One region of the Mycolicibacterium fortuitum subsp. fortuitum genome, then DNA from elsewhere that is predicted to be linked to it. Evidence: riboswitches for the same ligand, from Rfam matches in the RefSeq annotation. Region 1 holds a riboswitch; the other holds the start of a gene.
The links. A riboswitch is a leader RNA that binds a small molecule or an ion and turns the genes downstream of it on or off. The one in region 1 is predicted to bind cobalamin.
Positions count from the first base shown of each region.

Region 2: linked by a shared signal. The riboswitch ahead of MFTT_RS30975 (PPE family protein) and the one ahead of MFTT_RS27575 (CbtB domain-containing protein) in region 1 are both predicted to bind cobalamin.

Region 1 is NZ_AP025518.1:5,701,211-5,707,188, forward strand. Features, by position in the region: gene MFTT_RS27550 (alpha/beta fold hydrolase) at 1-222, opposite strand, end outside; gene MFTT_RS27555 (antibiotic biosynthesis monooxygenase family protein) at 262-579, shown strand; gene MFTT_RS27560 (serine hydrolase) at 554-1,918, shown strand; gene MFTT_RS27565 (histidine phosphatase family protein) at 2,010-2,558, opposite strand; gene MFTT_RS27570 (CbtA family protein) at 2,555-3,316, opposite strand; gene MFTT_RS27575 (CbtB domain-containing protein) at 3,338-3,553, opposite strand; cobalamin riboswitch at 3,534-3,655, opposite strand; gene clpC1 (ATP-dependent protease ATP-binding subunit ClpC) at 3,767-5,978, opposite strand, start outside.
Region 2 is NZ_AP025518.1:1,618,865-1,624,842, forward strand. Features, by position in the region: gene MFTT_RS07760 (DUF7676 family protein) at 1-499, shown strand, start outside; gene MFTT_RS30975 (PPE family protein) at 507-2,279, opposite strand; cobalamin riboswitch at 2,314-2,497, opposite strand; gene MFTT_RS07775 (flotillin family protein) at 2,796-4,316, opposite strand; gene MFTT_RS07780 (NfeD family membrane protein) at 4,390-4,884, opposite strand; gene infA (translation initiation factor IF-1) at 5,215-5,436, shown strand; gene rpmJ (50S ribosomal protein L36) at 5,522-5,635, shown strand; gene rpsM (30S ribosomal protein S13) at 5,823-5,978, shown strand, end outside.

The DNA of each region.
Region 1 (5,978 bases):
CACGGCCTCCCCCAGATCCGCCACGAAACGCTCGGTGCTGATCGGATGGGGATCGACCACGTCACGCCCGCGGTGCCATGGCGCGTCGTAGGTGTACACCTCACCCAACTCGGTCAACCACGGCAATTGGCGTGACCAGGTGCTGCCGCGGCCCATCAGCCCGTGCACCAGGACGATGGGCCCGCCGCGGCCCCCACGGAGGGTGAGCAGATCTGTGACCATGCCGTTATCTTGCCGGGCAGGCCAGGTAGCCTGAACAGCATGCCTGTCGTGAAGATCAACGCCATCGAGGTACCGCCCAACGCAGGCCCGGAACTGGAGAAGCGGTTCGCCAACCGTGCACACTCCGTCGATGACCAGCCCGGGTTCCTCGGCTTCCAACTGTTGCGTCCGGTCAAGGGCGAGGACCGCTACTTCGTGGTGACGCAGTGGGAGACCGAAGAGGCCTTCCAGGCCTGGGCCACGGGCCGCGCTGCCGAGGCCCACAAGGGTGAACACGCCAACCCGGTCGCCACCGGCGCGTCGCTGCTGGAGTTCGAGGTTGTGCTGGACGTTGCAGGGCCCGCTGCCCAGGCGTAGCCGCGGCCGGACGCTGCACCGCACGATCGGCCTGACGGCCATCTCGGCGGTTGCCGCGGCCCTGGCTTGTGGCTGTGCGCCGAAAGTCGCGCCCGCGGCCGAAGTGTCCTACGGCGCGCACATCGACACCATCACCCCACCGGGTCTGCGAGCCAAGCAGACCATGGACATGCTCAACTCCGACTGGCCGATCGGCCCCATCGGCGTGCGCACCCTCGCGGCCCCCGAGAAGGTCGATCTGGTGGGCACCAAGATGGACTCGATCTGGTGGGACCGGCCGTTCAAGGTCACCTCGGTCGACATCGGGGCCGCGCAGGCGACGTTGCATGTTTTGACGTCGTACAACGTCGCCCAAGACATCGAACTGAGGACCAACGACGTCGGCCTCGTCGACCGCTTCGAGGTCACGCTGGTGCCGCCGAAGATCGACACCTGGGCCGACATCGACACCGAGCTGACCAAGTCGGGCGCGCGCTACTCCTACCGCGTGTCCAAGGTGAACAAGGGCAAGTGCGAGCAGGTGGCCGGCACTAACACCGAAATGTCACTGCCCCTGGCCTCGATCTTCAAACTGTATGTGTTGCTTGCAGTTTCGGACGCAGTCAAGGCCGGCACCCTGAGTTGGGACGATCACCTGACGATCACCAAGGAAGGCAAGAAGCTCGGCTCGGCCGGGCTGGACAAGCTTCCCCCGGGCTCTCAGATCACGGTGCGCACGGCGGCCCAACAGATGATCTCGGCCAGCGACAACATGGCCACCGACCTGTTGATCGGCCGGATGGGCCCGGCTGCGGTGGAGCGTGCCCTGGTGACCGCGGGGCATCACGATCCGGCGAGCATGACCCCGTTCCCGACCATGCATGAGGTGTTCTCGGTCGGTTGGGGCGAGCCCAATCTTCGTGACCAGTGGAAAGCCGCTTCTCCGGCCGATCGGGTGGCACTGCTCCAGCAGACCAATTCCCGTCCCTACGAACCGGATCCGTACCGCACCCACACGCCGGCCTCCAATGACGGGCTGGAGTGGTTCGCCAGTGCGGCCGACATCTGCCGAGTGCATGCGGCGCTGCAGGCCTCGGCGTACGGGCCGGCCGCGCCGGTGAAGGACATCCTCTCCGCACTGCCCGGCATCGATCCCGATCCGGCGAAGTGGAAGTACATCGGCGCCAAGGGCGGCAACCTGCCCGGCGATCTGACCTTCAGCTGGTACGCGGTGGACTACACCGGGCAGCCGTGGGTGTTCAGTTTCCAGCTGAACTGGCCGAAGTTCCGCAGCCCCACCGCCGCGGGGTGGTTGTTGCAGATCGCCAAGCGGGCGTTCGCCATGGCACCTGTGGGTTAGCTCGGTACGAGGCTGCGCCGGTTTCTACCTGAGGGCTGTGGTCGTCGCCGAACGACAACCCCGAGGTAGAAACAGGCGCCCCGGTGGAGACCTAAGCGCTGCGCAGCGTCCAGGCCTGACCGCGGAAATTCATGACGGTACGGCTCATCGGCGCAATGTCGATGCGCCAGAACGATTTCGGCGGGGCATCGAGAGCCACCAGGATGGCCGCGCGGATCACCGCGGGGTGGGTGACGGCGACGAGCCGTCCCCGCGCCGAGGCCAGGCTGTCCATCCACCCGTGCACCCGTTGGACGAGATCGACCACCGACTCGCCGCCGTGTGGTGCCCGGGTCGGGTCGGTGAGCCAGATCGCCAGGTCCGCGGGCCGGACACCGCTCAGTACCGTCCCGCGCCAGCTCCCGAAGTCCAGGTCGGCCAGTCGGGGTTCGACCGCCGCCGACAAACCCAGCAGTTCGGCGGTCTGCCGCACCCGTTTCTCGGGCCCGCAGTAAGCCGCGTCGACGACACCGAGCTCGACGGTCGAATTGGCCTGCCGATGGCCCAACTGGTTCAGCGGTTCGTCGTTGGGGAATCGTCCGGCCGCCATGGCGTCGGTCATGGCATGCGACACCAAGGTCAGCCGGACGACCTCACTCACGCTGGGAGAGACTCCCGTTTACCCTCAAGCACCTTCGACGCCAGGGCCCCGAACACCAGCCCGATGGTCGCCCAGATCACCACCTGCGTCCCCAGCGAGTACAGCCGGAATTCATAGAGGTCGTCGCCGGGGAACGCCGACGGGGTCTCATGGATGCCCGGAAGGATCAGGAAGACCACCGCCATGGACACCACGTAGTCCGCGACACCGATCAGGCAGGCGTTCCACACGCCGAACTTCGGCGTGAGCCGGCGCGTCAGCAGGATCGAACCGACGAACAGAGCCGCCGACAACGCGACCAACAGCAGGTACAGCAGAGTGCGCTGCTTGATCGTCTCGTCGAGGCTCACCGCCGGCGGGTTGGGCGGATATTTGAGCGCCGGGACGATCCACAACGACACCAGCATGCCGCCCGCGGTCAGTGCCGCCAGTGCCCGTGCGGTGAGGTTGATCCGCCCGTACACCACGCAGAACACGACAGCCAGCAGCGCGCCCATCGCGACGCTGAAGATCAGCACACCCAGGCCCATGCCGATGTTCGACTGGACACCGCGGGTGAACACCTCGGCGCTCTCTTCGCCGCCGTGGGAATGGCCGCCGTGAGAATGACCGGCCGCCTCATGCGCCGCACCGACGCCGTTCTCGAAGTCGATGGCTCGGCCGATGACCGGTTCGATGAACAGCTTCGCCCAGATGAACGCGAGCACGCCTGCCAGGGCGCCGGCCAGAATGCCGCGCCCGATGAGTTGTCTTTCCATTTGTTCGGTTTCTCCGCTGCGTCAGTGGCAGGGGAAACCGAGCAGGTGGCGGGCGTCGTGCACGAACTCGTGCACGTAGGTGTTGTTGCCGAACACCGACGTCGCACCCTGATCCATGCCGACGAAGTAGAGGGCCAGCAGCGCCAGGAACGCCGTCAGGGTCAGCCAGAGCACCGCCTTGGTGGCTGACAGGTCGATCGGCCGTGCGTGGCTCTTGGTCGCTTCGGTGAAAGTCATCTACTGGTCCTTCCCGGGAATTCGCGTCCCAGTCCGTGTCATGACAGGTCAGGGTCTGACTTTTAACAGTGGCGCGGCCGTCCTGGATTCTCACCAGGTTCCTTTGCCTGTCGATTACAGCAGCATCGTAACTATCGGCGCAGGAGAACTTCCCATCGGCAGGCATGAAAAATGCCCCCGCCATTTCGGCGGGGGCATTTCTCGTGTCGAACCTTATTCCGCGGAGGCCGCGGCCTTGGCCAGATCCGGGCCGTCGGAACCAGCCGCCTTGGGCGCCCCGGAGAACGTGAACTTCGCGTCCTCGCCGGCGCCTTCGCCGTCCCAGCCCTCGACGTCGACCGTCACCAACTGGCCGGGGCCGAGCTCCTCGAAGAGGATCTTCTCGGACAGCTGGTCCTCGATCTCACGCTGGATGGTGCGGCGCAGCGGGCGGGCACCGAGCACCGGATCGAAGCCGCGCTTGGCCAGCAAGGCCTTGGCCTTGGGAGTGAGCTCCATGGCCATATCTTTACCGGCCAACTGGTTGCCGACCCGGCCGATCATCAGGTCGACCATCTGGATGATCTCGTCCTGCGTCAGCTGGTGGAACACGATGATGTCATCGATGCGGTTGAGGAACTCTGGCCGGAAGTGCTTCTTGAGCTCGTCGTTGACCTTCTGCTTCATCCGCTCGTAGTTGTTCTCCCCGCCGCCCTGGCTGAAGCCCAGCCCGACCGCCTTGGAGATGTCGGACGTGCCCAGGTTGGAGGTGAAGATCAGCACCGTGTTCTTGAAGTCGACCGTGCGGCCCTGGCCGTCGGTGAGACGACCGTCTTCCAGGACCTGCAACAGGCTGTTGTAGATCTCCTGGTGGGCCTTCTCGATCTCGTCGAACAGCACGACCGAGAACGGCTTGCGGCGCACCTTCTCGGTGAGCTGGCCGCCCTCTTCGTAGCCGACGTACCCCGGAGGGGCACCGAACAGCCGCGACGCGGTGAAGCGGTCGTGGAACTCGCCCATGTCGATCTGGATGAGCGCGTCGTCGTCGCCGAACAGGAAGTTGGCCAGCGCCTTGGACAGCTCGGTCTTACCGACACCGGACGGACCGGCGAAGATGAACGAACCGGACGGGCGCTTCGGGTCCTTCAGGCCGGCACGAGTGCGGCGGATGGCCTTTGAAACGGCCTTGACGGCGTCCTCCTGGCCGATGATCCGCTTGTGCAGCTCCTCTTCCATGCGCAGCAGACGCGTGGTCTCGGCCTCGGTGAGCTTGAACACGGGGATACCGGTCCAGTTGCCGAGCACCTCGGCGATCTGCTCGTCGTCGACCTCGGCGACCACGTCGAGATCCCCGGAGCGCCACTGCTTCTCCCGCTCACCGCGCTGGGCGACCAGCTGCTTCTCCCGGTCACGCAGGCTCGCGGCCTTCTCGAAGTCCTGCGCGTCGATCGCGGACTCCTTCTCCCGGCGCGCGTCGGCGATCTTCTCGTCGAACTCGCGCAGGTCTGGCGGAGCAGTCATCCGGCGGATGCGCATGCGGGCGCCGGCCTCGTCGATCAGGTCGATCGCCTTGTCCGGCAGGAACCGGTCGTTGATGTACCGGTCGGCCAGGGTGGCCGCGGCCACCAGCGCGCCGTCGGTGATCGAGACGCGGTGGTGCGCCTCGTAGCGGTCGCGCAGACCCTTGAGGATCTCGATGGTGTGCTCGACGGTCGGCTCACCCACCTGGACCGGCTGGAACCGGCGCTCCAGGGCGGCGTCCTTCTCGATGTACTTGCGGTACTCGTCGAGGGTGGTGGCACCGATGGTCTGCAGCTCGCCGCGAGCCAGCTTCGGTTTCAGGATCGAGGCCGCGTCGATGGCGCCCTCGGCGGCACCAGCGCCGACGAGTGTGTGCAGCTCGTCGATGAACAGGATGATGTCGCCGCGGGTGTTGATCTCTTTGAGGACCTTCTTCAGGCGCTCCTCGAAGTCACCGCGGTAGCGGCTGCCTGCGACCAGCGAACCGAGGTCCAGGGTGTAGAGCTGCTTGTCCTTGAGCGTCTCGGGGACCTCGCCGTGGACGATGGCCTGCGCCAGGCCCTCGACGACGGCGGTCTTACCGACGCCGGGCTCGCCGATCAGCACCGGGTTGTTCTTGGTGCGGCGGCTCAGCACCTGCATGACCCGCTCGATTTCCTTCTCACGGCCGATGACCGGATCGAGCTTGCCTTCCATGGCGGCGGCGGTCAGGTTCCGGCCGAACTGGTCCAGGACCAGCGAGGTGGACGGGTTGCCCGACTCACCCCCACGGCCCCCGGTGCCGGCCTCGGCGGCTTCCTTGCCCTGGTAACCGCTCAGCAGCTGAATCACCTGCTGGCGCACGCGCGTCAGCTCGGCGCCGAGCTTGACCAAGACCTGGGCCGCGACGCCCTCGCCCTCACGAATCAGGCCGAGCAGAATGTGC
Region 2 (5,978 bases), 2.3 Mb from region 1:
GTTGCCCACCGATCAGGACAGCCTGCTGGATCTGCTGCACCTGTGCTTCGACGAGTACTGGGACGAGATCTGGTTCGGGATCATCATGCAGGGTGCCGCCTGGGAAGTGGCCGCGCCCAACGCACCACGCAAGATCGCGATGCTCGACGGTTATGCCACCATCGATTTCGGTCGCTGGCACTTCCACCTGTGCATCGGCAAGCACCGCGCCAGCGGCCGCGAGCTGGGCCAGATCCGCCGCTGCAGCCGCGCCGAGCTGTACCGCTCGATCGGCAAGGAAGGCAACCCGATGTCGTGGGGGGTGCGGCTCTACAACGGGCGCGACGAGCAGATGATGACGGTGATGCTGCCCAACCCGTTCCTCACCAACGACCAGCAGATCCGCGACGAGCCCGAGTGGGGCCAGCTGGAACTGTGGGACAAGCTGCGCGACAAGTACCTCGGGCTGGGCCCAGACCCGTTGGACCGCAGCGGAAAACAGATCCGCTGCGGGGGCTGATCACCGCTTAGCCGTTGTCCCCGTCGGCCGGCCAGGTGTTCGGAAGCATTGGACTGACAGCGCCACCGCCGAACTCGTCCCCGGCCAGCTTGGCAAGCCCGGCCGGTGGCGCGGTGCCCTCGCGCGGGGCGGAACCGGCGAAGCCGAGGCTTCCGGCGCCGCGGTCCGAGGGCATGGCCACCGGATCGGGCGCCAGGTCCTGATCCAGGTACATGTACTTGTGCCCGCGCCCGTGCATCCCGACTTTCTCCCGGCGCCGGCGATGACGCGGTGCCGCAGCATCTTCCTCAGGCTCGGCCACATCAGCTTCGTCGGCGGCCGGCTTGGAGGCCGCCTTCTTGCGGGTTCTGCTCCCCGCCGCGCGACGGGCACCCATGTCCAAGCCGCCGACCATGTACCCGTAGGCGGGCATGGACACCGAAGGTGGGCCAGCCGGCGTCGGCGGCGGGGCAGGCGGCGGTGCGGGAGCTGGGGTAGGCGTCGGCGTCGGCGGCGGGGCCGGCGTGGGGGCCGGGGCAGGGGCCGGTGCAGAAGGCGACGGCTGAGCCATTGTCAGGCCGGCTGACGGCGGCGCGGGCGAAGGCGGCGGCACCACGGCCTCCGTCGTCGCATGGTGCGCCAGCGCCCCGACTCCCAGGCCGCCGACCACTCCGACCGGGGCCAGCGCGGTCGTGGCGGCCAGCGCCGGCAGCAACACGGGGAGCAACGCCGTCTGGGTGATCGTGTAGTTGAGCAACTGGATGGTGTTGCCGATCGTGGACCCGATGATCTCCACCATCACCAGGGGGATGACCACACCCAGGGCCTGGGGATTGAACAGCGCGGTGTACAGGACCGCGATCAGGTCGTCGATGATCACCTTGCTGGTGAACACGATATAGGACACCGGGTCCAGTGGCACCGAGAAGATATAGGCCAGGGTGGCGGGGTTGAGATAGCTCAACGGGTTGCCGGTCCAACCCAGCCACGACCCTGGCACCCCGATTGGTGGCAGCAGATTCGATCCGTTCTGCAGCCCGGCGAAGAAATCGGCCAGCGGATCCGGGATACCGGTGTAGCCGATCTTGTTGAAGAACTCCTGCAGCTCGACGTAGAGCGGATACTGGCTGCTGTCGGGATAAGGCGCTTGGGGGACAAAGCCTTCGAGCCACTTGGCGAAGTCGGTGAACCACTGCGGGGCCTCCGGCGCGGTTTCCGGGGCCGAGTCCGCACTGTCCAGCGTCTTGAGCATCGCGGGCTCTACCTTGAGCATCGGGGGCGCCGCCTCGAGCTGTGGCACCGAGGTCACCGAGGCGTCCGCCGTCGCCTCGTAGGTGGTCATCACCGCGGCGGCCTGTGCCCACATCCGCGCATAGTTGGCCTCGTTCAGCGCTATCGGAATGGTGTTGACACCAAAGAAATTCGTGCCCACCAGCACCGCGTGTGCGGCGTGGTTGGCGGCCAGCTCAGCCATGGTCGGCATGGCCGCCAGGGCGCTGGCATAGGCCCCGGCGGCGGTCTGCAGCGCGGCGGCCGTCGACGTGGCCTGGGCTTCGGCGCGTCGTAGCCACGCCAGATAGGGGCCGTTGGCGGCCACGTACGCCTCCGCGGATGGGCCCATCCAGATCTCGGACTGGACTGCGCCCAGTACTGCGGTCAGCTCTTCGGCGATGGAGTTGTAGTCCGCCGCCAATGTGGACCACGCTGCGGCGGAGGCCAGCAATGAGCCGGCGCCGGGGCCGGCGGACAACAAGGACGAATGGACCTCAGGCGGCGACGCCGCCCAGACCGGGGCAGGCAAGGGGACCAGCTCTCTTCGGGGTACACCGCCCCGCGTCGAAGGATGCGACGATGTGAGTGTCCTGACTCTCGGATCAACGCTCGCCTCGCCTTCCAGCTCTGTTGAGAGCCGTGGCTGTTGAGGGTCGCTCCCCGATCACAGTGGCGGGACCGTGCCGGATTTACACCGGCTTCCTGCACCATCGTTGCCGTACCGGGGCATTGTCGCATGTCACTGGAAGATGCAATAGCTGACGCGCGCGTCGCCCGATCGCCCAACCGATCTGCCTTTGGAACGTTGTTGCGGGAGTTGACCTCCGGCCATGCCCGCCAACTTGAGTCGCTCATTGGGTGAACACCTGAGGCAACCGTGCCGACCAGCACACCCCGCTGGCGGGGACGTCACGGTGCGCCACGACGTCCTGTACGCGGGCGCGCGCCCGACCGGCCAGTGGCCATCGGGCCCGAACCCGCCTGACTCAGCGTCCCGGTAGCCGAAGTCGGTTCGCTTCCTCGACGCTGAATCAGTCCTGCGCGATCAGTCCTGCGCGTCGGCCTTGTCAGCATTCCGGTTGAGCATGGCCGCCACGTCGATGCCCGAGGCCTTGAGCGACTCCAGGATGTTGGCCACCGCGAGCGGGCTGATGCCGAGCAGGCTCCCGACCGCGCCCTGGGTGTCGCCAGACCCGCCGATGATCGACAGCCGGTCGATCTCGGCCAGCGGTGCGGCCGCCGCCTCGGTCGCCTTGACCACCGAGGCGAGCACGTCGGGAAGCATCAGCAGGCGCGCAGCCTCGGCCGTGTAGCCGTTGAGCGCCGCGGCGATCTCCTTCTTACCGTTGGCCTCGGCCAGCAGTTTGGCTTCGATACCGGCGGCCTCGGCCTGTTGCTCGACCCGCAGGGCGTCGGCCAGTTCCTTCTTACCGGCGGCCTCGGCGACGAGCTTGGCCTGCAGGCTGTCGGCCTCGGCCTGCTTCTCCACCCGAAGGGCGTCGGCGGCCGCCTTGCGGGCGTCGGCCTCGGCCTGACCCTTGCGCCGCTCGGTCTCGGCTGCGGCCTCGGCGGCCAGGATCGTGGACTGGCGCTGGCCTTCGGCGATCGCGATGTCGGCCTGTCGCTTCGCCTCGGCAGGTGCGATCACGTCGGCCTGCAGGGCAGCCTGGGCCTGTTCGGCGCGGCGCTGCTCCACCTCGATGCGGGCCTGCACCCGGGCCGCCTCGGCCTGCTCCGTGGCAATGCCGACGTCCTTCTGGGCGCGGGCGTTGGCCAGCGGTCCGGCCTGGTCGGCCTGGGCGTTCTCGGCCTCGGTCTGCGCGCGCAGCCGGGCCAGCTCGACGTCGCGCTTCTGGTTGGCGGTGGCGATCGCGGTGTCGGCCTCGGCCTGCGCGATGGACCCCTCCTGGCGGGCCTTGGCCGACTGGATCTGGGCGTCGCGCTCGGCCTCGGCGGTGCCGACCGTGGCGTCCCGCTTGACCTCGGCGATGCGGCGCTGGCCGAGCGACTTCAGGTAGTCGTTGGCGTCGGAGATGCCGGCGATCTTGAGGACGTCGACCTCCATGCCGATCCGGGCCAGGTCACCGCCGGCCTCCTCGACCACGCTGCGGGCCAGGCTGTCGCGGTTGGAGTTGAGGTCCTCCACGGTCATGGTCGCGGTGATGCCGCGCAGGCTGCCGGCCAGGATCTCGTTGATCTGACGCTGCAACTCGTTGAGGTCGGAGGTCAGGAAGCGCTGCACCGCGGTCTGCACGGCCTCGTCGGCCGAACCGATGCGCACCAGTCCGACGGCCTCGACGTTGACCGGCACACCGTTGTTGGACAGCGCGTTCTGCAGGTTGATGCTGACGTTGAACGGTTCCAGGCTCATGATGTCCACCCGCTCGATGCCGGGCATCCGGAACCGGGCGCCGCCGCGGACCACCTTGGGGGTGCCGCGTCCGGTGAACACGGCCACCTCGTTGGGCGGCACCTTGATGTAGTTCTTCACGTAGACCAGCGGCAGGACCACCAGGATCAGGATCGCGGCGATGGCGACGAGGACGACGATGAGCAGCAGGGACACTGTGGTGCCTTTCTCGGTGGGGCAGCGCTCGGGTGCAGCTCAGGTTTCTGGAACTGCTCAGGTTGCTGGAAGCTCAGGTTTCTGGAACTGCGACGATGTGGACGAAATCCGGATCGATATCCGCGATGTAGACGCGCGTCGCCTTGGGCAGGGCGTCGGCCTCGTCGCTCTTGGCACGGGAGAACACCCGGTTGCCGTCGGCGTCGACGAAGGAGATCTCGCCCCATCCGCCCGGCGGGACTTCGAGGGTGACCGTGCCGAGCAGGCCGACATAAGAGGACCGGCCCTTGTGCGAGTTGGACTGCTGGCGGCGCATGTAGGGCAACAGCAGGCCGTTGAGGGTGAACACCAGCACGACCGCGCAGGCCGCGGCCAGGGCCGCGGACCAGATGGTGCCCAGGCCCAGCCAGGTGCCGATCAGGCCGCCGGTGCCGGCGCCGAGTAGGGCGACCGACAGGCCGGTCAGGCTCAGGAAGGGCATGCCGTCGCCGTGCCCGACATCGGCGAGCAGCAGGGCGGCCAGTACAGCGATGCCGCCGACGACGAACGCGGCCAGGTACACAGCCATCACGTGCTTGTGTCTCCATTCGCCGGGTGCGCGGATCAGTCCGTACCATTCTCGCTTGATTCGTGGCTTCTCGGCGCACCAATATTCGGGGCAGATCGAGGTCGCCGGAGCTGATCAGCCGTGATTTTGGTACTGGCCGCCGAGCGGGTATTGTGGACCAACGGTGCGACTATCGCGCCGACTTTTTGCGTGCCCCGTCTTGGAACTGCTGAATTTCTGCAACTTCGCCTCGATCCGGCTCACGTTTTGAAGTTGGTCGGTTGCAGCACCACGACGGGCTGCATTGAGACTGATGAAGCTACGAAACGAAAGCAAGGATCGCCGAAAAGTATGGCCAAGAAAGACGGTGCCATCGAGGTCGAGGGTCGCGTGGTCGAGCCTCTGCCCAATGCGATGTTCCGCATTGAGCTGGAGAACGGACACAAGGTCTTGGCCCACATCAGCGGCAAGATGCGGCAGCACTACATCCGCATCCTGCCCGAGGACCGCGTAGTGGTGGAGCTCTCGCCCTACGACCTGTCCCGGGGCCGCATCGTGTACCGGTACAAGTGACCCGATAGAAGCCCGACCAGTAACGACGAGAACGGTGACGTGCGCATGCGCATGACACCAACAAGCCAGAAGGATCGAAACAGCCGTGAAGGTGAACCCGAGCGTCAAGCCCATCTGCGATAAGTGCAGGGTGATCCGCCGGCATGGGCGGGTCATGGTGATCTGCAGCGATCCCCGCCACAAGCAGCGGCAGGGCTGATCCGTTCAACTGACGGATCACAACACAACTGAATGATGAACTCCCAGCACCACTGAGCGGATACGCCGCTCATCCGCGATGAGCACTCATCCACGTCCGGCACGGAGGCCGGACCCCTTGGAGCCCTTAGGGGCTGAAGGGAACGGGCTGGGACCAGACCTCCGCAGAGAAGAAGGAACACCGCCACATGGCACGCCTCGTAGGCGTTGATCTTCCGCGCGACAAGCGCATGGAGATCGCGCTGACCTACATCTACGGCATCGGCCGTACCCGTTCGAACGAGATCCTCGCCGCGACGGGCATCGACAAGAACATGCGCACCAAGGACCTGACCGACGATCAG